Regions from separate parts of the Arthrobacter sp. DMZ02-1R genome, predicted to be linked through region 3. Evidence: predicted binding sites of a transcription regulator. Region 3 holds the regulator's gene; each other region holds the start of a gene.
What was found. The regulator Rex, encoded in region 3, represses fermentation and respiration genes when NADH is low (regulators of the CRP and FNR family bind a similar motif). The targets are predictions, from matches to a motif close to CTTGTGAANNNNTTCACAAG.
Positions count from the first base shown of each region.

Region 1: a site for Rex is predicted at 3,638-3,657, ahead of AC3ANQ_RS09820 (glyceraldehyde-3-phosphate dehydrogenase). Genes of this name have one in related genera too.
Region 2: a site for Rex is predicted at 4,037-4,056, ahead of rhaI (L-rhamnose isomerase). Genes of this name have one in related genera too.

Region 1 is NZ_CM173230.1:1,996,642-2,002,288, forward strand. It holds gene msrA (peptide-methionine (S)-S-oxide reductase MsrA) at 1-306, opposite strand, end outside; gene AC3ANQ_RS09800 (Nif3-like dinuclear metal center hexameric protein) at 453-1,370, shown strand; gene AC3ANQ_RS09805 (zinc ribbon domain-containing protein) at 1,503-2,240, shown strand; gene AC3ANQ_RS09810 (YaaA family protein) at 2,380-3,144, opposite strand; RNA gene rnpB (RNase P RNA component class A) at 3,239-3,630, shown strand; gene AC3ANQ_RS09820 (glyceraldehyde-3-phosphate dehydrogenase) at 3,876-5,372, shown strand; gene AC3ANQ_RS09825 (hypothetical protein) at 5,460-5,647, shown strand, end outside.
Region 2 is NZ_CM173230.1:4,226,995-4,232,641, forward strand. It holds gene AC3ANQ_RS20110 (rhamnulokinase) at 1-702, opposite strand, end outside; gene AC3ANQ_RS20115 (bifunctional aldolase/short-chain dehydrogenase) at 699-2,750, opposite strand; gene rhaI (L-rhamnose isomerase) at 2,752-3,918, opposite strand; gene AC3ANQ_RS20125 (MarR family winged helix-turn-helix transcriptional regulator) at 4,160-4,633, opposite strand; gene AC3ANQ_RS20130 (methyltransferase) at 4,813-5,647, shown strand, end outside.
Region 3 is NZ_CM173230.1:818,178-823,824, reverse strand. It holds gene AC3ANQ_RS03855 (TlpA family protein disulfide reductase) at 1-630, opposite strand, end outside; gene AC3ANQ_RS03850 (histidine phosphatase family protein) at 627-1,292, opposite strand; gene AC3ANQ_RS03845 (YceI family protein) at 1,496-2,044, shown strand; gene AC3ANQ_RS03840 (hypothetical protein) at 2,229-2,945, shown strand; gene AC3ANQ_RS03835 (hypothetical protein) at 3,193-4,005, shown strand; gene AC3ANQ_RS03830 (redox-sensing transcriptional repressor Rex) at 4,067-4,789, opposite strand; gene AC3ANQ_RS03825 (glutaredoxin family protein) at 4,841-5,095, opposite strand; gene AC3ANQ_RS03820 (HAD family hydrolase) at 5,239-5,647, shown strand, end outside.

The sequences.
Region 1 (5,647 bases), 1.2 Mb from region 3:
CGTGGTGGTGTAGAACATCGAGGAACGGTACTGGGTCCCGACGTCGTAGCCTTGGCGGTTGAGCGTGGTGGGATCGTGCAGTGCAAAGAACATGTCCAGGATGACTTCCTCCGGGATAACGTCCTCATCGAAAGTCACTGCTACAACCTCTGCGTGGCCCGTCATGCCGGAGCAGACATCGTAGTAGTCGGGGTTGCGGATGTGCCCTCCCGTGTAACCGGAAACCACGGAACTGACGCCTTTGGTCTTCTGGTAGACGGCATCGAGGCACCAGAAGCAGCCTCCGCCAAGTACAAAAGTTTTCATGATCTCTTCAATGGCCGGGAGTCCTGGATGATTCCCGCACAACCTTACGGGAGTGTGACGGCGGAGACCCCGCTACCGGCAGCAATCTCAGATAGTTCGGTTGCCGTAAGCGCGTCATGGCCACCGGATGCGCAAGAATGTAGTGCATGGAAGCTGTGAACACCGCGGTTGCAGATACAGGATCCGGGGAAGAGCCGGAAGACGGTGCAGCCGGAACTTCAGGAACCAGTACCCCCACGCTTGGTCAGGTCTTGCTGGCTGTCGAGGAACTCTGGCCTGAGTCCCTCGCCGAGGACTGGGACGAGGTGGGCCTGGTGGTCGGGCGGCCGACTGCGACCGTCACCAAGGTCTTGTTCGCCGTGGATCCCACCCTCGCCGCCATTGACGAAGCCATTGAATGGGGTGCCGAGCTCCTCGTCACGCACCATCCTTTGCTGCTTAAGGGCGTCACCTCGGTGGCTGCGACGAGCGCCAAGGGCCTCGCTGTCCACCGGCTCATCGAGTCAGGTACCGGCCTGCTGACCGTGCACACCAACGGAGATTCCGCGGTCGGAGGTGTTTCGGATGTTCTCGCGGACGCGTTCGGACTGGACAATGTTGTCCCGCTGGCCCCTGCTGCCCACGGCCTGCCGGAAGAGGGCATCGGCCGGGTCGGGGATCTTCCGGAACTCATGACCCTCGGCGATTTTGCGGCGCGCGTTTTCGAGATTCTGCCTTCGGTAGCCGGGGGAGTGCGTGTAGCCGGGGACAAGGACGGATTGGTACGGCGTGTTGCTGTATGTGGCGGCGCTGGCGACAGTCTGTTCGATGCCGTCCGGGCGAGCCAAGCTGACATCTACGTCACCGCGGATATGCGCCACCACCCGGCGTCGGAAGCGCGCGAAGCTGCTGTTGACGGCAGGCCGTACCTTATTGACGTATCCCATTTCGCGAGCGAGTGGCTATGGCTGCCCGCCGCGGCCGAGGCGCTCGGCAACGTGCTCGCGGACCAAGGGCACGACGTCGAGATCCGGGTCGCTTCCACCAATAGCGATCCCTGGGACTTCATTCTGACTCCCGGCTAAGCCTGGCGTGCGAGGAGCCCGGTGACCATAGCGAGGCAGGGGAGCACGCTAGGCGCTAGAGTCGAGACAAGCAGGCCTGAGAGCCTGGCCGGGAATGGATATCTTCCCCGGCACGATCAAGCGGAGGTAAGCGTGGCCAAGGCAGCACCGGCGGAACAGTTGAAATTGCTCGAACTGCAGGGGTTGGACGCGAAGCTCAAATCCTTGGCCAACCGCCGCCGCACTCTCGAGAGCGACCCCCGCATCACCGATCTTCAGGACGCCCTCAGTGTGGCCAACGGGGCACTCGGGACCGCGAAGCTCGCCGTCCACGACGCCGAAGCCGAGTTGAGGCGGGCGGAGACCGACGTCGAGCAAGTCGCTGGCCGCATTGAGCGGGACGAAGCCAGGCTGAACAGCGGCACCGGCCTCTCCAAGGATCTCGTTGCGTTGCAGAGCGATATCGCATCACTGAATAAGCGTCGCTCCGACCTTGAGGACGTCGAACTGGAAATCCTCGAACGCCTGGACGGACTGAGGGAGCGCCAAGTCGCCCAACAGCAGATCGTTGATGACATCCAAGGTTCCTTCTCCGGAATCCGTGCAGAGCTGGACGCCGCGATCGCCGAGATCGTCGCCGAGGAGACTGATGTGCGCGCGCAGCGGTCCGGTTTCGCCGAAAGGCTCGACGCCGGGATGCTGGCTATCTACGAAAAGACCCTCGCCAAGCGCGGCGTCGGGGCCGCCAGGCTGTTCCACGGCAAGTCCGAAGGCTCAGGGATGATGCTCAGCCCCGGCGATCTTGCCGAGGTCAAGGCCGCCGCCGAGGATGAGATTGTCTTCTGCCCCGATTCCGGCTGCATCCTGGTGCGCTCCGCCGAATGGAACTAGAGGGCTTCCCTGCGCCTGTTGCCTGGGCCCACGCCGCCAGGGTTCCCTGGCCGTGGGGCCCCATCGGCGAGGGTCCCTGCCTGAGCTTGCGAAGGCTGGGAGCCGGTGGGGACTTGCGAGGCGAGGGTGGCGGTGGGGATTAGTTGGGCAGGATGATGCTGAGGGTGTGCGGCTTGCGGGCCGTGCCTTCCGTTAATTCCGCGGTCCAGATTTCCGAAGTGGCCTTGAGCAGCAGTTCCGGGGTTGCCGGAGCCTTGCCTCGACGGCTCAGCAGATGCCGGGCCAGTTCGCCGCGGGTGTGCTTGGCGAAGTGGCTGACGACGGTGCGCTTGCCGTTCGTCTCGGAAAAGACGTTGACGGAGACGGTTTGCTCCGCGGGCGGAGCCCACGCCGCGGCGTAGGTGCTGGAACGGCAGTCCACCAGCAGCTCGCCCTCCACCCTGGAAGCAAGGGCCTGCGTGAGCTGCGGCTTCCAGAATGAGGCGAGGCGTCCGACGTCGGGCAATGCGGTTCCCATGGACAAGCGGTAGGCGGGCACGCGGTCGCCGAAGCCAATGGCACCCCACAGGGCGGACACCACGAGGATCGACTCCGCCGCTTTGCGGCGCTGCGCAGGCGTCAGGGTCTTGTACCCAAGAGCGTCGTAGAGAACTCCTGAATACACTTGGTGGGCGGGCGCGGCCGGTTCTTCGTGCAACCGGGTATTGCGTTCGACGTCGTCCTTCAACGACGCGCCCACGCCCAACAAGGTGAGGGCGTCCTCGTGCGCGCTGACCAAGCCCAGGGCGTCGAACACTTTGGCCCGGTAGCTGTTGAGTTCCGGAAAACTCAGGGACTCCCATTCGACGGCGGGGCCCTTGACAGCGGGGGTCTTGCCTTCGGAAGGCGGCAGGAGAATCAGCACTTGTCGATATTAGCGGTAATGCCGGGTGCACCTGTGTCGGGTCAGCACAGTCCGGCAGTGCAGAGGGCCCGACGCCGGTAGACTGTAGGGCGGATGGGTTGACCAGGCGGCCGCGCGCCACGTGAGTGGCTCGAGGAACGTCCGGGCTCCACAGGGCAGGGTGGTGGGTAACGCCCACTCGGGGTAACCCGCAGGCCAGTGCCACAGAGAACAGACCGCCGGCAGCTGTTTGTGCCTGCACAAGCCGCTAGCAGGTAAGGGTGAAACGGTGGTGTAAGAGACCACCAGCTCCCTGGGTGACCAGGGAGGCTAGGTAAACCCCACCCGGAGCAAGGCCAGACAGGGCACGATCGAGGGCTGCTCGCCCGAGTGTCCGGGTAGGCTGCTGGAGGGCGTCGGCAACGGCGTTCGTAGATGGATGGCCGCCACTCTTTCGCCGGCAACGGCGGGGGAGGACAGAACCCGGCGTATCGGTCAACCCATCCCTCAGCCGCGTGTGAGTGAATTCACGCGTCCCGGCTGCCAAAGCTTCCCGTGTCAGACCTTAGAATGGACACTGAACGTAGAAGTTCCACCGCCGGTTCTGCGTTCGCAGCCGGCGGTTTTTCTTTGCAACGTTCGAGGTGTCCGGGCAGACCGAAGTCCCGCCGATGCCAGTGCCGCAGGATTACTCCGGGCGGCCGCCATCTACGTACGAGGACGTATGTAGCTGACCCTAGGAAGGTAGTTCTGTGAGCCAGTCATCAGATTCTTGTCTTGATACGTGGATGGGCCGCGAAGCGCTGGCCGAGGCCATGATTCCGGTGATCGGCCGGCTGTACCGTGAAAACAACGTGGTCACGAGCATTCATGGGCGCAGCCTCATCAACAAGTCGTCGATGAACATCCTGAAAGCCCACCGGTTTGCGCGCCGGATGAGCAAGGACGAACTCCTGCTCGAGGAAACCGCGCCGCTGCTGAATACCCTTGCCGAGCTTGAACTCGGGGCCGCTGCGATCGACATCGCCCGCCTGAATGAGAAGTACAAGGCCGAGGCTCCGGGTGCGCCGCTGGAGGACTTCCTCCGCGCAGAACTCGCCGAGGTTGTTGGACGCCGCGGCGCGGACGACCGGACCAGCACCGACGTCGTCCTCTACGGATTCGGCCGCATCGGCCGGCTCCTGGCCCGCCTCCTGATCGAAAAGGCCGGTGGCGGCCACGGACTGCGCCTGCGCGCGATCGTGGTCCGCAAGGGCGCCGAGAATGACCTCGTCAAGCGGGCCAGCCTGTTGCGGCGCGACTCCGTGCACGGTTCCTTCGAAGGCACCATCCGCGTGGACGAGGCAGCCAACACCATCACGGCCAACGGCGTCCAGATCCAGGTAATCTACTCGGACAACCCCTCCACTGTTGACTACACGGCGTACGGCATCACGGATGCCCTGGTGGTCGACAACACGGGCCGCTGGCGCGACGCCGAAGGCCTCTCCCAGCACCTCCAGAGCAAGGGCGTCGCGCGCGTCCTGCTCACGGCCCCGGGCAAGGGCGATCTCAAGAACATCGTCCACGGCATCAACCACTCCTCCATCGAGGACTCTGACAAGATCGTGACCGCAGCCTCCTGCACCACGAACGCCATCACCCCGGTGCTGAAGGCACTCAACGACAAGTTCGGCGTCATCCACGGCCATGTGGAAACCGTTCACTCGTTCACGAACGACCAGAACCTGATCGACAACTTCCACAAGGGCGATCGCCGCGGACGTTCGGCCGCACTCAACATGGTCATCACCGAAACCGGCGCGGCCAAGGCCGTGGCAAAGGCCCTTCCGGAACTGCAGGGCACGCTGACCGGCAACGCGATCCGCGTTCCTACCCCGGATGTTTCGATGGCCATCCTGAACCTCAACCTGGAAACGGGAACCACGAAGGACGAGGTCAACAACTACCTTCGTGAGATGTCGCTGCACTCCGAGCTGCGGAAGCAGATCGACTTCATCGACTCTCCCGAGGTTGTCTCCACCGACTTCGTCGGCTCGCGCCGTGCCGGCATCGTGGACGGTCTGGCCACGATCGCCAATGACAAGAACCTCGTAGTGTACGTCTGGTACGACAACGAATTCGGCTACTCCTGCCAGGTAGTGCGCGTCATGGAAGAAATGGCCGGCGTGAACCCGCCGTCGTTCCCAGCGCGCAGCGTCGCCGTTGAGGTGGAGCCCAACAAGTCGTTGGAGCCCGCCGTCGTCTAGCAGCTTCCGGTCTAGGCCAGAAAAGACACACAGGGTTTCCCGGCTGATGCGCTGGTATCAGCCGGGAAACCTGACCAGAATGGACGCATGGAACGCGAAAAGATTCTGGAACATGACACAACCCTGGAACACGCACTGGACGTGGCGCGCGCCAACTTCAAGGAAGCCCAGCGCCTGCTCGACGAAGCCAAGGTGGCATTCGCGGCGGGGGATATCGCCGAGGACCGCGTTGTCCAACTGGAGTCACTTCTTCAGCTCGCGGCCGAGGACCTGAA
Region 2 (5,647 bases), 1.5 Mb from region 3:
GGCAACCACCGCGGTCTCCGCTGGCAGCCCTGTCCGGGCCGTGATGTCCGGCAGCAGCGTGCCCACGGTTTCGCCGGGCTGAATGATGGCGGGGAACACGTTTTTGGGCAGGCCGAGCGGCTTGAACAGTTCGGTGGCCCACTCCCCTGCGACGGCGTCGAAGAGCCCGGTGGTGGACGCATTGGTGGCCTCTGTCCGGCGCCGCCCCGTGAGTTTGAACGCGATCAGGTCCGGGATCAGCAACGCCTGAACGCCGCGCAGTTCCCGCTCGGTGGCGAGCTGGTAGATCGTGTTGAACTGCAGGAATTGGAGCCCGGTGGTGGCGTAGAGCCGTGCCGGGTCCAGCACCTTGTGGACGTTCGCGACGGCGGTGCGGCCCCGCTCGTCGCGGTAGCTGAACGGCTGCGCGAGGAGTTCGCCGGAGGCATCCACCAGCCCGTAGTCGACTGCCCACGTGTCGATGCCGATGCTGACGATCCGCTCACCGCTCGCGGCGGCCGTTTCGGCGGCCGCCGCAAGTCCCTTGAGCACCTCCTCGAACAGAGCGTCGAAGTCCCAGCGGAGTCCGCCGTCGAGCTCTACGACGCCGTTTGGGAAGCGGTGCACCGTTTCCAGCGAGACGCTACCCTCGCCCACGCGGCCGAGCATGACGCGGCCGGACGACGCTCCGATGTCGACGGCGGCGAACAACCGGGCGTTCATCGCAGGAAGGCCGCGGCGACGCCCGCGTCCACCGGGATGTGCAGGCCGGTGGTGTGCGAGAGTTCGTTGCTGGTCAGGACGGCGGCCGCGTTCGCGACGTGCTCGGGCAGGACTTCGCGCTTGAGCAGGGTGCGCTGGGCGTAGTACTTGCCCAGTTCCTGCTCGTCGACACCGTAGACGGCGGCGCGCTTGGCGCCCCAACCGCCGGCGAAGATGCCGGAACCGCGGACCACGCCGTCGGGGTTGATGCCGTTGACGCGGATGCCGTACTCGCCCAGCTCCGCGGCCAACAGACGCACCTGGTGGGCCTGGTCAGCTTTGGTGGCCGAGTAGGCGATGTTGTTCGGGCCGGCGAACACCGAGTTCTTGGAGGAGATGTAGACGATGTCTCCTCCCATGCCTTGGTCGATCATGACCTTCGCCGCGGCCTTGGAGACCAGGAACGAGCCCTTGGCCATGACGTTATGCTGCAGGTCCCAGTCCTTCTCCGTGGTTTCCAGCAGCGGCTTGGAGATGGACAGGCCCGCGTTGTTCACGATCAGGTCCAATCCGCCGAAAGCCAGGACCGCTTCCTGGACCGCCGCGGCCACCTGGGCTTCGTCGGTGACGTCAGCCTGGATCCCGACGGCGACGTCCGCGCCGCCGAGTTCGGCCGCGACGGCCTGCGCGTTGTCCAGGTTGAGGTCCGCGATGACCACGCAGGCGCCTTCCGCGGCGAGGCGGGTGGCGATCGCCTTCCCGATGCCCGACGCCGCTCCGGTCACCAGCGCGATGCGCGTGGCATGGGACTTCGGCTTTGGCATCCGGGCGAGCTTGGCTTCCTCGAGGGCCCAGTATTCGATCCGGAATTTCTCGGATTCCTCGATCGGGGCGTAGGAGGAGATGGCTTCGGCACCGCGCATCACGTTGATCGCGTTGAGGTAGAACTCCCCCGCGACCCGTGCGGTCTGCTTGTCCTTGCCGTAGGAGAACATTCCGACGCCGGGGACCAGTACGATGGCCGGGTCCGCGCCGCGCAGGGCCGGGGAATCGGCGTCGGCGTGGCGATCGTAGTAGGCCTGGTAATCCTCGCGGTATGCGGCGTGGAGTTCCTTGAGGCGATCGATACTCTCCTCAATGCCGGCGTCGGCGGGCAGGTCCAGGACGAGCGGCTTGACCTTGGTGCGCAGGAAGTGGTCCGGGCAGGAGGTGCCCAGCGCTCCAAGGCGCGGGTGCTCGGCGCCTTTGAGGAACTCCAGGACACGCGGATCGTCGCTGAAGTGGCCCACCTGCGGCTTGTCGGCCGAAGCGATGCCACGGATGGCGGGAGCCAAGGCGGCTGCCTTCGCGCGGCGCTCGGCTTCCGAAAGTGCGGCGTAACCGGGGAGTTTGGCGCCGAAGGGTTCGGCCTTGCCGTTCTGGGCGATGTAGTGTTCGGCCTGCTCGATTATCCACAGGGAGTTGGCTTCGGCTTCCTCGCTCGTGGCTCCCCAGGCGGTGATGCCGTGGCCGCCCAGGATGGTGCCGATGGCCTGCGGGTTGGCTTCCTTGATCGCTGCAATGTCCAGTCCCAGCTGGAAGCCGGGGCGGCGCCAGGGAACCCACACGACCTTCTCGCCGAAGATCTTGGAGGTCAGCGCTTCCCCGTCTACCGCCGTCGCAATCGCGATGCCCGAGTCCGGGTGCAGGTGGTCCACGTGCGCGGCGTTGACGAGTCCGTGCATCGCGGTGTCGATTGACGGCGCGGCGCCGCCCTTGCCGAACAGGCAGTAATCGAACGCGGCCACCATTTCGTCTTCACGCTCGACGCCGGGGTAAACAGCCTTGAGTGCCTGCAGCCGGTCCAGGCGCAAAACAGCCAGGTTTTCGGCCTTCAGGGTTCCCAGGTCGCCGCCTGAGCCTTTGACCCACAGGAGCTCGACGTCCTCGCCGGTGACCGGGTCCTTTTCCGTGCCCTTCGCGGAGGTGTTCCCTCCGGCGAAGTTGGTGTTCCGCTTGTCCGCGCCCAGGCGGTTGGAGCGGGTGATCAGTTCTTCAACAGTCTTGTTGTCTGTGTTCTGCATGTTCATGCTAAGCGCCCCATCCGGCTTGCTGGCCGCCCACGCGGTCCTCGTTGATCTTCTTCTGGTAGCCACTGGCCTTGAACGCGGTCAGCGGGTCCGCGGGCAGGCCGCGGGATTCACGCCACTCCGCCAGGACAGGCCGGACATCGGTATAGAAGGCATCGTTGAAGATGCCGTTGGCGGCCAGGACATCACCCTCGCGCTGCGCTTCGGTGAGCGCAGCGCCGTCGATGAGCAGTGCGCGGGCTGTCATTTCCTGGACGTTGAGCACGGAGCGGATCTGGCCCGGGATCTTCTCCTCCATGTTGTGGCACTGGTCCAGCATCAGGGCGACGCCGGACTCTTTACCGAAGCCGCCGCCGCGGATGACCTCGTGCATGATGCGGAACAACTGGAACGGATCCGCGGCACCGACGATCAGGTCGTCGTCGGCATAGAAACGCGAATTGAAGTCGAAGGAGCCCAGCTTGCCCAGGCGCAACAACTGCATGACGATGAACTCGATGTTGGTGCCCGGGGCATGGTGGCCGGTGTCCAGGCAGACAAAGGCCTTCTCCCCCAGGGCAAGGGTCTGCGCGTAAGAGGTACCCCAGTCCGGAACGTCGGTGTGGTAGAAAGCCGGCTCGAAGAACTTGTACTCCAGCACCAGACGCTGGTTCTCGCCAAGTCCCGCGTAGATCTCCTGCAGGGATTCGGCCAGGCGGTCCTGGCGGCCGCGCATGTCATCCTGGCCCGGATAGTTGGTGCCGTCTGCCAGCCAGATCTTCAGGTCCCGGGAGCCCGTGGCGTGCATGATGTCGATGCATTCCAGGTGGTGGTCGATCGCCCGGCGGCGCACCGATGCGTCCGAGGACGTCAGGGAGCCGTACTTGTATTCGTCGTCCTGGAACGTATTGGAGTTGATGGTCCCCAGTCCGACGCCGAGGCTGGCAGCGTAATCACGGAGGGCAGCGTAGTCATCCACTTTGTCCCAAGGGATGTGCAGGGCCACCGTCGGTGAGAGGCCCGTCAGTTCGTGGACCTTCGCGGCGTCCGCGAGCTTCTCCTGGATGGTCCGCGGCGTGCCGGGCGTGCCGAACACCTTGAAGCGTGTGCCGGAGTTGCCGTAGGCCCACGAGGGAACTTCGATGGCCAGCTCTTCCAACCGGCCCAGCGCCGTTGCTACGTCTTTCATGATGGTTGGTTCTCGCATTCCGTGTTGTCCAGCGTGAAGCCCGGGAGTCTCGGGCCTCAGATCAATGTATTTTTGATTGTTTGAATCGTTTCATTGATACGATTCAAGCTACGCGGTCCTTGAGAAGGTTGTCAAGAGTCAAGTCCTGGTACGACGCGGTCTTGGACGAATTGGCCGCTCGCGGTGAGGGGACAGCGCGCGGTGGGCGGGCCGCCGTCGACGTTTCCCATTCACTGCGCGATTAGTCTTCGCCCCGCGCGGGGGCGTAGGGGACGCCGGCAGTGACGCCCGCGGGTGCTTGGCGGACTGCCAGCTCGCGCACGAGTACTTTCAACTCTTGCCTGAACATCGAGGTATCGATGGACACTTGGGCGAGGACTTGCTGCTCCGATTCGGCAGCCCGCTCCAGCGCATCCATGCCGGTGTCGGTCAGTGACACGACGTGCATCCTTCGGTCCTCGGAACTGCGTTGGCGCGTGATGTAGCCGTGGGCTTCGAGTCTATTGAGGGTCTGGCCCATGGTCTGGGCCTGCACCCGCACAATCTGAGCCAGCCTGGTCTGGGTGATGGGACCTGTGGCTGCAAGGACTTCCATCGCTATGACGCCAGCATGGGTAAGGCCGATCGACCTGAGGTTTTCATCCCAGGCGTGCTCCACCAGCCGGGCCGCAGTAGACAACAGGCGCCCGGTGGGCCACCGCTCAATGTCCGGCATGTCTCCATTGTAGGTCCGGGGATTTTTTGGGGTGGGGGCGGTGCGTGGCATTCCGCTCGTTGACAGACGTCGCGGTCGAATTCGGTAGGCTGAGGCCAAAATTGACTTCGACAGGGACTACTAATGTTTAGGGTGGGTCAGTGACGCGCTTGGTTCGGTGGGGTCGGGCTTATTTCGCCATGCAGGCGGCTGCCGGTTTCTCCTGGTGGGCCGCGGTTTTCGTGTCGCCCGTGGTGCGGGAGGCGACCCTCGGTAACCTCGACCCGGTCGCGGTCGCTGTCTTTGACATTCCGTTGTTCGTCGCGGCCTCGGTCGTGGCGGCATTTGGCGTTAAGGCCGCCGCGGCAGTGACTACTGGCTGGACGGGCGTCGTCGCCGTCGCGCTGACGGCATACGCCACAATCACAACCGAAGCGGGCTGGGGCGTGCTAAGCATGGGTGCTGCCACCGCGGGTTCACTGATCGCGCTCTGTCTCGTCTTGCTGGGGCGCGTACCGACTATGTGGATCCTCCGCGGTCCGTTCGCATTCCGTCCCGCCGTCGTCCGGCCGACCACTGCAGCCCACGTGGCTTCAACCTTCGGGCAAATCGTCCTCTTCTGGGGTTTCTTCCTGGCGGTGATTCCGTTTGCCATAACGATTCTCGAACAGCGCTGGGCAGTGGCGCTCCCGTTTCCATCGTTTGCAGGTCCTGTCGGCGTCGCGGTTCTCGTACTGGCCAGCGCCCTTGGCATCTCGTCGGCAGTAGTGATGTCGACGCTGGGAGATGGCACGCCGCTGCCATCGGCGATGCCCAACCGTCTGGTCATCGCAGGCCCGTATCGCTGGATTCGTAATCCAATGGCGGCCGCGGGCATACTTCAGGGCGCCGCAATCGGTGTCATCCTGCAGTCATGGCTCGTGGTCGCCTACGCCGTCATTGGCTCGTTGCTGTGGAACTACGCCATCAGGCCGCTCGAGGAATCAGACCTCGAGGAACGGTTCGGCGAAGAATTCCAGCAATACCGCGACACGG
Region 3 (5,647 bases):
GGACGTAATGAGTGCCTTGAGGGTGCTCTTCTCGATCTCACCCAGGACTCGGGAGGCGATCTTGCCTTCCTTGTCCAGGACCAAGGTGGTGGGTACGGCGCCGGGAGGCACGATGCCGGAGACAGACAGGAGCACGGCGCCGTCTTTGTCATTGAAGCTGGGGTACGTGAGGTTGAAGGTCTTGTCGAACGCATCGGCCGTGGCCTTCTCGTCCCGAAGGTTCACGCCGTAGAACTGGACGCCCTTGCTCTTGAACTCCTGGTGCAGCTCTTCGAGGATCGGCGCCTCGACTCGGCACGGCGCGCACGCGGCGAACCAGAAGTTGAGGACGGTCACCTTGCCGATCAGGTCCTGCGGAGTCACGGCAGTACCGTCAAACAAAGTGCCCTTGATCCCGACGGCGGCCTTTCGGTCCGCTTTGACGAATTCCGTCACGGAGCCGTCTCCGGCGACGTAGTTCTTGTTGTCGCCGGCCTTCGCCTGCTTGGCGAGGGCGTCTTCTTGCGCACAGGCGGACAGGCCCATGGTCAGCGCGGTGAGCGCCAGTCCCCCGGCGGCGAGGATGCTGCGGCGGGAGGTCAGGGCTGCGCTGGTGGTCTTGATGCTGGGGGTGTTGCGGTTCATTGTCATGCTCCGGGAGTGCTCGCGGCACCGGGCAGCAGCACGGCGGCGGGTTCGCTGTACTCCACCCGCGCAACCTTGCCGTCGTCGTCGAACACCAAGGACGTCAGCGACGTCAGCGTGCACTCGCGTTTGCGCGGATCGTGCCACAACCGCCGGCCCTCCGCGCTGAGGCGCGTGGCGTAGATGGGAAGCTGGTGGCTGACCAGGATGGCCTCCGCGCCGTCGCCGCCGAGCTCAATCGCCTTCAGGCGGGCGTCCTCGACGGCGGCATGCATGCGGGTCACCTGGTCCTTGTAGGCCTCGCCCCAGGACGGACGCAGCGGATTGCGATACTCGAACCAGTGCTTGGGCTTGATGAACTCGGAGACGCTGGCCTTGAGCCCTTCGAAGTGGTTCCCGGCCTCGATGATCCGCGGTTCCGTGTGGATCTCAAGGTTCAACGCTCGTGAAGTGGGAAGGGCAGTTTCCTGTGCGCGGGTCAACGGCGAGGCAACAAGGTGGACGATGTTCGCCCCCTGCGCAGCACGGGCAGCAAAGTGGTCCGCGAGCATCTGGGCCATCTCGCGGCCGCGTTCGGAGAGGTGGAATTCGGGCAACCTGCCGTACAGAATACGGTCGGGATTGTAGACCTCGCCATGGCGGAGCAGATGGACAGTTGCTTGGGGCATGTTTACCAGTTTCTCAAAGAAGGCGGGCGATCTGAAATCTTCTACGTTTCGTAGAACTGAAAGTTTCTCCAGAATGTTCCCTGAAGGTGGAATAAAAGATGCATTTGCATGTTTATACTTGACACAAGGTTCGGTTGACACTTCAACTAAGTGCGATCGAACGTCCGATGAAGCTACGACCACACCTTCCCAAGGAGAACACCATGACACTTCCCGCCAACGTCACCACCGGCATCTGGACCCTCGACAACTCCCACAGCGAGATCGGCTTCACCGTCCGGCACGCAGGCATCAGCAAGGTCCGCGGCCAGTTCACCGAGGCCGAGGCCACCCTGGAACTCGGCGGCGGCCTGGCTGACTCCAAGGTCAACGCCACCATCCAGACCGCCAGCTTCGACTCCGGCGACGCCAACCGCGACGGCCACGTCAAGGGCGAGGACTTCTTCGACGTGGAGAAGTTCCCGGAAATCACTTTTGTCTCCCGCCACGTCAAGGCCAATGGCGACAGCTTCGACCTCGTGGGCGACCTGAGCATCAGGGGTGTCACCAAAGAGGTGACCATCGAGACCGAGTTCAACGGCGTGGCCGTTGACCCCTTCGGCAACACCCGCGCAGGCGTTTCCGGTGAGACCACCATCAGCCGCAAAGACTTCGGCCTGACCTGGAACGCCGTGCTCGAGGCCGGCGGCGTGCTGGTCAGCGACAAGGTTGTCATCAACCTCGAACTGGCTTTCATCGCACCTGCCGCCTAATCCACCCGGCTCCTGGCCTGAATGGCGCCTTCGGAGCTGCACGCGATCCATCGTGCAGCCCCGGAGGCGCCATTTCGTTACTCGCGGTGTCACCCGCCTATTGTTCGGGAAAAACCCGATACTTAGCGGCGAATTGGCTAAGAATTTCCTATGAATCCTTAAACCCCAGGTCTAAAGTGATGCCATGAGTAACCCAAACGAAGCTCCTCAGCCTCAGCAGCCCGGTGCCCAGCCATCGCAGCCCGGAGCTCAGCCTCAGCAGCCCGGCACCGTCCCTCCTGCGGGTTACCAGCCTCCGCAGGGATACCCAGCACCCCCTTCCTACCAAGCGCCCCCGTCCTACCAGCAACCAGCCCCCGGTTACGAGCAGCCAGCCCCCGGCACCCCTCCGACGGGCCAACCCGGGCACAGCGAAGGTTTCCACTTCGAGATGCCCACTGACGGTCCAAAGAACTTCAACGATATCCTGCCCAAGGGCGGTTTTTCCGGCATGTTCAATGTCACTGGAATGCCCATCGAGCTGAAGGTCTCGTACTGGATCTGGCTTATTGGCGGGCTCCTGGGCCTCCTGGGTGGCCTGCTCGGCCTCTTTGGCTCCGTGGTGCTTTTCGCGCTGGCGCCGGGACTCGCCGTCGTCGTCCTCCTTTTGGTACTGGTCGCGCTGGTTGTCGCGGCCGCCCAGATCGTCTTCGCGATGAAGATGAAGGAAGGCAAGGAGTGGGCCCGCCTCGCGCTGACCGTCATCGCGGGTATCTCCCTGATTCTCTCGATCGTGGGAGGAGCCATGGCCAATGGACAGAGCAACAACTGGTTCAGCTTCGTCATCAGCCTTGTGGCAACCATCCTGATGTGGCTGCCCAATTCGCAGGCATGGTTCAAGTCAGTGAAGAGCACCGTTTAGCCACACGCCTCTAAAGCCGGTTTTTCGAGCCGAAGGCCGCGGCAGGTTCCCGGGGGACCCCGCGGCCTTCCCTTTGCCCGGCACCATTCACACGCGGGAGATCCGCGGAACCTAGTCCGGGCAGAATTCTTGCGGTGAATCATCCCGAGCACTGTTCTGCCGGGGTACGGTGGAATTAAGCCAAGCTGGGGGCAGGGGCACGTTGCACCCGGCAGCCGTATCTGCAGTCGACACGCAAAGGAATGCCATGAGCACCCCTCCGTATCCGCCATCCACTCCGGGCGAAAACCCCACACCTGAGCAGCCGCAGTACGGCCAGCAAGCTCCCCAACCGGGCCAGCAGCCGCAGTACGGCCAGCCCTCCGCACCCCAGTACGGCCAGCAGGCTCCCCAGTACGGCCAGCAAGCTCCGCAGCCCGGGCAGCAGCCCCAGTACGGGCAGTCCCCCGTCCCGCAGTACGGTCAGCAAACTCCGCAGCCGGGGCAGCAGCCCCAGTACGGCCAGTCCTCCGTCCCGCAATACGGGCAGAGCGGACCCGTCACGTGGCCCAGCCAGCAACCCGCTGGGACGTCCGGTGTCCCGCAACTGGTGAACACTGCGTTCTTGATGATCGTCTCCGCTGGCGTCCTCTCTTTCGTCAGCGCACTGGTTCTCGCATTCACCGGCGGAGACACCTTTACGGCCATGATGCAGCAGTCCGCTGCCCAGCAGGGCCAGCGGCTTCCCGCCGGCGCTCTGCAAAGCATGCACGGCGCCATCATCGTTGGAGCCATCATCGGTGGCCTGATATCGCTGGGTCTTTACGCGCTTGTCGCATTCCCGGTCCGTAAGGGTAAGAACTGGGCCCGGATCTTGGGAACCGTCTTCGCGGCGATTTCGCTCTTTAGCCTTCTTGGTGGGTCATTCACGTTCGGCCTGCTTTACGGATTGATCCAGAGCATCACGATCCTCTTGGGCATCGCCGCGATGGTGCTGTTGTATTTGCCGGGCTCGGCACCATATTTCCGGAAAGCACAGCCTTTCGCGAACCCCTACAACCAGGCGCCGTACGGCCGCTAGGCCATTCGGCCCCTAGGGGCACGCCGCGACGAACACTAACGGGCGCAGACCCGGCCTTGGCCTAAAGGGCCTGGCCTGGGGTCTGTGCCCGTTGTGCGTGATACGCGAGAATCTGCAACTCGGTGGCCATGTCCACCTTGCGTAGATTCACGTACGGCGGAACCTGCAGCAGCACAGGAGCAAAGCTGAGGATGCTGCGGATCCCCGCGCTGATCACGCGGTCGCAGACGTCCTGTGCCACCGCGGCCGGGAGTGCCAGGACAACCATGTTGGTGCCGGTCCTCTTAAGGACCGTTTCAAGATTCGCGGCATCGCTGACCCGCAGCCAGCCGACTTCGTTCCCGATGACCATGGGATCGGCGTCGAGGATCGCCACCACGTCGAAACCGCGCGACTCGAATCCGCCGTACCGTGCCAAGGCCTTGCCAAGGTTGCCGGCACCCACAATCGCCACTTTCCAATCGTGGGTCAGGCCCAATGCCGCAGCAATGTGGCGGCTCAGATACTGCACCTCGTATCCCACGCCACGCGTTCCGTAGGAGCCAACGTAGGAGAGGTCCTTGCGCAGGGTGGAAGAACTGACTCCCGACGCCTCGGCCAGCGCCTCGGAAGAAACCCGTTCCACGCCTTCGCCCAGCAGGGAGTTCAGTGCGCGGAGGTAAAGCGTCATCCGGGCCACGGCCGCAGGTGGTATCTGCTTCGCGGCAGAGTCCTTGTCCCCAGGCACAGCGTCCCCGGGTAGAGCTTCGGCGGACGGTTCCAGCGCAGTCACGTTCTTCTCCATTGCGTCGCTTTGTTTTCCCACTCTATTGCCAACAAAGCATTGGACGCATGTTCAGGCAGCCAAGGCCTTCTTCAGGACCCGCACCAACCTCGCCTCATCGATTTTCCAGAAATCCCGCTGTATTCCGTCCACGAATACCACTGGGATCTCCTCGGCATAGCGTTCGCGGAGTGTCGGGTCTGTATCGATCGACTGCTCAGTCCATGCAAGCCCCAGGCTTGAGGTCACGCGTTCGACGGCGTCACGCGCCGCGGCGCACAGGTGGCAGTCAGCTTTGGTGAGGAGTACGACGTCGGGATTCGGCATGGTTCAACGGTATCGCGTTGGCGTGGACACAGCCTGAAAACAGCCCTCAACCCAACGTCACGCAGCCCAAAGAACGCTCGACGCGGAACCGCAGGGCACCCTACCGAACGGCACGGAGCCGGGCGATTGACTAGACTCATGGCATGCCCGTCGAGAAGAACGCTGTTGTGGCCATCGCGCCGGCCGCAACGCACCAACACGGCGAAGCTGCATTCTTCGACGTCGACAACACCCTTATGAAGGGCGCCAGCCTCTTCCACGTCGCGCGGAAGATGTACGAACGTAAGGCGTTCACCCTCTCCCAAGCCGCGGGATTCGCCTGGAAGCAGTTCAAGTTTGTCCTGCGGGGCGAAAACATGGAGGACGTCCATTCAGTCCGGGATTCCGCACTGATCCTCGCGGCAGGCATCACGGTTTCCGATATCCGGGAGCTGGGCGAAGAAGTCTACGACGAGATGATCGAGTCCCGGATCTGGCCCGGTACCAAGGCCTTGGCGGAACAGCATCTGCGCGTTGGCCGGAAGGTCTGGCTAGTGACCGCCACCCCCATCG